DNA from 3 places in the Clostridium gasigenes genome. Region 3 is predicted to be linked to each of the others. Evidence: riboswitches for the same ligand, from Rfam matches in the RefSeq annotation. Region 3 holds a riboswitch; each other region holds the start of a gene.
What was found. Region 3 has a riboswitch for cobalamin ahead of J1C67_RS15585 (ABC transporter substrate-binding protein). Riboswitches for the same ligand answer to the same signal wherever they lie in the genome.
Positions count from the first base shown of each region.

Region 1 (2,329 bases), 1.2 Mb from region 3:
AGGAGTTTAAAAGCTTTGGGAAAAAGGCTTATATAATAACGGGGAGAAACTCCTCTAAAATAAATGGATCTTTAGATGATGTAGTTAAGGCTTTAGAGTTTGCAAATATTGAATATGTTATATTTAGTGAAGTAGAAGAGAATCCATCTTTAGAAACTATTGAAAAAGCAGCTGAAATTGGGAAAAGAGAAAAAGTTGATTTTATTATAGGGATTGGTGGAGGCTCACCAATAGATGCATCTAAGGTAATTGCTATTATGATAAAAAATAAAGAGTTAACTAAGGATACTATTTTACAATCTGGAAAACTATGTGCTTTAGATGTTATAGCAGTTCCAACAACTTCAGGTACAGGAACTGAAACAACTCAATATGCAATAGTTACAGATAATAAGAATAAGACAAAGGTTAATTTTGGACAAGAGGTATTCCCTAAAATAGCATTCTTAGATGAAACTTATACTCAACATATGAATCTAAAAACAACACTAAATACAGCTATAGATTCACTATCACATATAGTAGAAGGTTATTTAAATGTAAATGCTAATATTATTACAGATGCTTTAGCAGAAAAATCAATTAAGCTATGGAGTGAATGTATAGAAGAATTAATATCAGGAGAAATAAGTTGTGAAATTAGGCAAAAATTAATGATAGCATCAACAATGGCAGGAATAATAATTGCTCAAACAGGAACATCACTTCCTCATGGAATGGGTTATCCATTAACATATTTTAAAAATATACCACATGGTTTAGCTAATGGATGTCTTTATATTGAATACTTAAAAGTGTTTAAAAATAGAGAAAGAGTAGAAAATATATATAAGCTATTAGGTTTAAAGTCACATAGTGAATTAGAAAACTTATTATCTAAATTTACAAAAGTAGATATAGAAATAAGTGAGGAGGAAATAAAAACATACACAGATGCTATGTGGGAAAACAAAGCTAAATTAAAAAATCATCCAGAAAATATATCTTATGAAGAATTATATAATATATATTATAGAAGTCTAAAATAGAGATAGATAAAGCTATAAGATGATTATGAAGATATTTAAAATTGTATTTGAAATAAAAATATAATAATACCTTGAATAATATAGAGTATTAATATATTATTATTATAACAACAGAATATTTAATTTTAGGTTTTTTAATTAAAAGGGAAAATGGTTAAAATCCATTACAGCCCCCGCTACTGTAAAGGGAGACGAATCTCTAAGATATCCACTGGCCAAAAGGTTAGGAAGGAAGAGAGGAGGATGAACCCAAGTCAGGAGACCTGCCTAATAATTATATGCTATCCTTCGGTGGGAAGGACAATAGCAAGAGAATATTGTTGAATTTTTTTGAACATATTTCTTGTTTTTTGTCGTGTAAATTTGCAGCACCCCTACCAAGGTTATGGTAGGGGTGTTTTTTGATTGTTATTTATTTTACTATGACTTAAGTAAAAAATTAGGAGTGATACTATGGATAAAGCTATATTAGTAGTAAGTTTTGGTACAAGTTATTTAGATGCATTAACGAATTCTATTGAAAGAATAGAAAATAAAATACAAGAAGAGTTTGGTGAATATAAAATTAGCCGTGCTTTTACATCACATAAAATAATTAAAAAATTAAAGGAAAAGCATAATATAGAGGTTGATACGCCAAGTGAATCTTTAGATAAGCTATTAGCGCTTGGTATAGAAGAGGTTATAGTACAACCACTTCATATGATAGCAGGAGAAGAATTTACATATATAAAGAATGTAGTAAATAAATATAGTGATAAATTTAAAAGTATAAATTTAGGTAGACCAATATTTTATTATCAAGGTATTGAAGAACTTCCACAGGATTATAGTTTATTTATTGAAAGTGTTAAAGAAATACTAGATAAGAAGGAAAATTTGATTTTGTTTGGACATGGAACTGCAAATCCATCTAATTCAGCATATGGCTGTTTGCAAACGGTATTACAAGATGAAGGTTACGATAATGTATTTGTTGGAACTGTTGAAGGATATCCAAGTTTTGATAGTGTACTTAAGAGAGTTAAGAAAAGAAATATAAAGGAAGTTACATTAATACCACTTATGGTTGTTGCAGGTGATCATGTTAAAAATGATATGGCTTCAGAAGAGGATGATTCATGGAATTCAATGTTTAAAGCAGCAGGAATAGATGTGAAATTACATCTTAAAGGCTTAGGTGAAATAGATAGCTTTAACGAATTATATATACAACGTATTAAAGATGTTATAGCTGGAAAGATGAAAGGTATAGGAGAAACCAAGAAAGCTTAGGAGTTAAAAGAAGATAGCTCAGAATC
Region 1 is NZ_CP071376.1:464,218-466,546, reverse strand. It holds gene J1C67_RS02270 (iron-containing alcohol dehydrogenase family protein) at 1-1,028, shown strand, start outside; cobalamin riboswitch at 1,139-1,313, shown strand; gene J1C67_RS02265 (sirohydrochlorin cobaltochelatase) at 1,482-2,303, shown strand.
Region 1: linked by a shared signal. The riboswitch ahead of J1C67_RS02265 (sirohydrochlorin cobaltochelatase) and the one ahead of J1C67_RS15585 (ABC transporter substrate-binding protein) in region 3 are both predicted to bind cobalamin.

Region 2 (2,329 bases), 1.1 Mb from region 3:
ACACTTAATCCATTAGCTTTAGATGATACTTGCATTAAAGCTTCTCTTGTAGCACCTACAACAGCACCATCATGAAGATGGCAATCTTTAATAATTCCAGTTCTTTTTGATGCCACTAACGCTCTCTCAATTATTTTAGGTATAGATGTATTTAAGTTTCCACCTATATCTACTGCTACTGCAAATATATCCTCTTTTCTTAACTCATCTACTAATTTATGTTCTTCTTCTCTTGTTGATATGGCCATTTTAGTTGCTATCTTTGCTACTTCAACACTATTTTTTTCTATCATAATTTCCTCCAATTTTCATATTAAAAATTTTTGAATCTCATCTTCTAGCCTATTTATAAGTTCTTTTTATATATTTAATTTTATCACATTAGAACTATTTATATAAGGCTTTTGAAAATAACTAATATCCATATTTTTTATTTGAAAATAATAATAAATTATATATTTTTTCACCTAATAATATCATAGCAAAATAATTTCCAACCATATGAATTAAATCAAAGGGAATCCCTCTAATCCAATAAGCTATTGCTACATTCATTCCTGAAGCAAATATATACGGTATTGCATATAATGCTCCAAATATTAATCCGAATCCTGCGGAAAAAATAGCTAACCCTAAAAAATTCTTATTAAATTTATTTTTTAAAATATATGTTATCATAACAAGGGCTGGCCATATTATTAAATATCCTATCCACCATAAACCAAAACCATACATAAGACCCATTGACATTACAAATACAAAGACTATATATAGTGCTTTTTTTTCATAAATCAGCGTAAATATTATTAATAATAATGATACTAATTCAACATTTGGTATAAAATTCAATGCTATTTGAGATACAACTACAATAGCTCCTAAGAAACCCATCAATATAATTGTTTTTAAATTGTTTCTCATTTTTAGAAACCTACTTTATAAATAAACTCTATTTTATCTCCATCTTTTATAACTGTGTCATCTATTCCAGTTTGTGCATCTTCTCCATTTATAGCTATGTTCCACCATTGTTGTTTAGCCATTTCTGTATCTATTCCATCTACTTTAGTAACCATTCTACCAAAATCGCCTTTACTTGTTTCTGCTATTCCCATTTCATCTAATGCTACTCCAAGCTTTTCTGCATCAGTTCTATGTATATGCTCTTTTTCATAATTTTCATCTTTGTTTATAACTGTAACAGTTATCTCTTTATTTCCTTTAACAGTCTTTTCTGTTAAAAACTTATTATAACTAAAGTATCCCCCTATAGCTATAATTACAATTAATAATGATACTAAAACCTTTTTATTATTCATTTTATTCTCTCCTTATATTTTAAAATTTCTAAAACAAAAAGAAGCACTCTAAAAAAAGTGCTTCTTTATATAAACATATTAAAATCAAAATAATTTAATAGTTATAAATACAACGCTCTTCCCTCCGAAGATATATAGTTTTCTATTATAATTAAATATCCTGACTCTTGCTTCATTCTTTAAGCTTTCCTTCCCAGAACTTTAATTCTAGTGGTTTTTTAAGCTTATCGTCCACAATTACAGTAGCGGGGGCTGCTATGGATTTTCACCATATTCCTTAATTAATAATTATATTAAATTTTATTTTCATCTTTTTTTATAGTAACATATTTTTGATTGTTTCACAACTCAATTACTTTTGTTCTGCCCAATCAGCTGGATAAGTTACATACATAAATTTAGCATAGTTTGGTACACAGAATTGTATTTTACTACCTTTAGGTACTAAAATAATTTCTCCAGCATCAGCGCAAACTTTTCTTCCATCTATATTTATTTCAAGTCTACCTTCTATAACATATTGTATTTCATCATACATTAATGTCCAATCAAAAGTTGTTTCTTTCATTTCCATAAGCCCACAACCAAGTCTTGGACTTTCTTCTAATGATAATGCATCTCTTAACATAACATTGTCTTGTGATTTACCTGTATCGAACTTTTCAAGCTTAAGCATAGGTAACTTAACAGACATAATTCCACTTTGATCTACATGTCTATCTGCATTTACATTAGTTACTCCTGATAAGTTTTCTTTAATAATTTTTCTTACTAAATCTTCAATAATGCTTCTATCTAAATTTTCCATAACTAACACTCCTTAATTACATATTTATTATTATTTACTCTTATTTTTAGCCATTGTTTTATTAGCGATTATACAAGCAATAACTACTGCTGTAATTCCACCTACAAGTTTACCAACTATCATAGGGAAAATCATTTCTTTAGCAACTCCTGCTGTAAATCCTAAATGATCTCCAATTACAAATGCTGCTGAAACTGCAAAT
Region 2 is NZ_CP071376.1:308,340-310,668, forward strand. It holds gene J1C67_RS01485 (HutP family protein) at 1-293, opposite strand, end outside; gene J1C67_RS01490 (hypothetical protein) at 415-921, opposite strand; gene J1C67_RS01495 (DUF4430 domain-containing protein) at 924-1,319, opposite strand; cobalamin riboswitch at 1,473-1,598, opposite strand; gene J1C67_RS01500 (cupin domain-containing protein) at 1,672-2,127, opposite strand; gene eutH (ethanolamine utilization protein EutH) at 2,158-2,329, opposite strand, start outside.
Region 2: linked by a shared signal. The riboswitch ahead of J1C67_RS01495 (DUF4430 domain-containing protein) and the one ahead of J1C67_RS15585 (ABC transporter substrate-binding protein) in region 3 are both predicted to bind cobalamin.

Region 3 (2,329 bases):
AGTATTATCATTTGAAGGAAGAAGATAATTTTAAATTAAATAATGAATTAATAAACTCTTTAAATGAAAGCATAGATATGATATTTATATGTAATCCAAATAATCCAACAGGGGTTTTAACTAAAAATACTTTTATTGAGAAATTAGCAAAGAAGGGACTAGAAACAAAAACAACTATAGTTATAGATGAATCTTTTTTAGATTTTTTAAACTCAGAAGAAGAGTATACATCTAAAGATTTATTGCAAAAATATGGAAATATTATAATTATAAAATCATTAACTAAATTTTTTGCAATGCCAGGAATAAGAATTGGTTATGGAATTTCTAAAAATGAAGAGTTTATTACTCTAATAAAGAAAGTTACAGTTCCTTGGACTGTAAATGTAGTTGCATCCGAAGGTACTATACAAGCTCTTAAAGAAGAAGATTATATAAGACACAGTATTGAGTACGTAGAAAAGGAAAAAAACTATTTATATAATAATTTAAAACAAATAAAAAACATTAAAGTGTTTAAACCATCAGTTAATTTTATTATGTTTAAAATTTTAAATAACTTAGATTTAAAGGAAGAGATGATAAAACACAGTATACTAATTAGAAGTTGTAGTAATTATGAAGGTTTGAATAGTAGTTTTTATAGAATAGCAGTAAGAACTAGAGAGGAAAACGAAAAAATTATTACTGCATTAAATTATAGTTTAGTAATATAAATTTAGAATTCTAAAAACTAGTTATGATACTAAAGTTTAATTGACATATAATAAACTTTAGTAATATAATCAATAAGAAAAATAAATCACAAAAAGGCGTTAGCTGACTTAATAGGGAATCAGGTCTAAATCCTGAGCTACCCCAGTAACCGTATTATGGACGAAATCTTAAAAGCCACTGCAAAATGCGGGAAGGTAAGAGAGTAGGATGAAGTAGAGCCGGGATACCTACCTTTTGTGCGACAATATCATTTTCTGTGGGTGAAATGATAGGATATAAGTTGTAATTTTTATTCTTAATTATTATTTAATAATAATTTTATGAAATTAAGCAATTATGTATTTTAGGCATACCCCTTAAAGGGGTATGCCTTTCTTTTAATATTTTATATGTAAAGGTTATTAAAAATAAATAACATAACTTAATATAATAAAGTTAAGAGAGCCCTAGATATATAGATTAAGGAGGAATAATTAATGAAAAAGAAAGGTAAAATTTTATCACTAGTATTTGCAATGACTTTTACAACAATGTTATTTGCAGGTTGCACAGAGAAGATAATAACAAGGACAGATAGAGAGGGAACAGAGTTTACTGCACCTAAAGAGGTTAAAACTATAATATCAACAGCACCATCAAATACCGAGGTGTTAGTAGCACTTGGACTAGCAGATAAGTTAGTTGCAATTGATAAATATTCAGCAGATGTTGAAGGTGTTAATACAGATTTACCTCAAATTGAGTTTAGAAATCCAGATGCAGAAACATTAATATCTTTAGATCCTAATATTATAATAGCTTCAGGACACAACAAAGTTGGAGATAATGATCCATTTAAATTAATAAAAGAAGCTGGGATTCCAGTAGCATACATTCCAAGTAGCTACAGCATAGATGGAATATATGAAGATATAGAATTTATGGCAAGTATTACTGGAACAGAAAAAAAAGGAAAAGAAATAATTGAAGACATGAAAAAAGAAGTCGCTGAAATAAAGGCAATTGGAGATAAAATTACAGATAAGAAAAAGGTTTATTTTGAAATAGGAGCTGGTTCAAAATTAAGTAGTTTTGGTAGCGAAACTTTCTTAAATGAAATGATAGAAATAATTGGAGCGGAAAATATATTTAAAAATGAAAAATCTTGGATTTCTCCAAGCGCTGAATCAATAATAGATGCAAATCCGGATGTTATATTAGTAAATACACCTGGAAAAAATACAGCAGGAAAAACAGCTGTTGAAGATGTGAGTAGCCGTGATGGATGGAATAGTATAAATGCAATAAAAGAAGATAAAATATTTACTCTTGATAAAAATTCTTCATCAAGATCATCACAAAATATAATTAAAGCATTAAAGGAAATGGCTAGATATGTTTATCCAGAAGTATATGGAAACAAATAAAAATAAAAGGTTAATGATATTATCCATTCCTTTAGTATTTTTAATAATATGTATTGGAACTTCATTTGGGAGTTCCGATATTAGCATATTGGATAGTATTTCAGTAATAGGACATAAAATACTGGGAATTACATTAAGATCTGAAATAGATAGTAAAGATGTAGCTATTATATGGAACTTACGACTTCCAAGGGTTCTTTTAGCGT
Region 3 is NZ_CP071376.1:3,324,962-3,327,290, reverse strand. It holds gene cobD (threonine-phosphate decarboxylase CobD) at 1-716, shown strand, start outside; cobalamin riboswitch at 795-966, shown strand; gene J1C67_RS15585 (ABC transporter substrate-binding protein) at 1,194-2,123, shown strand; gene J1C67_RS15580 (FecCD family ABC transporter permease) at 2,092-2,329, shown strand, end outside.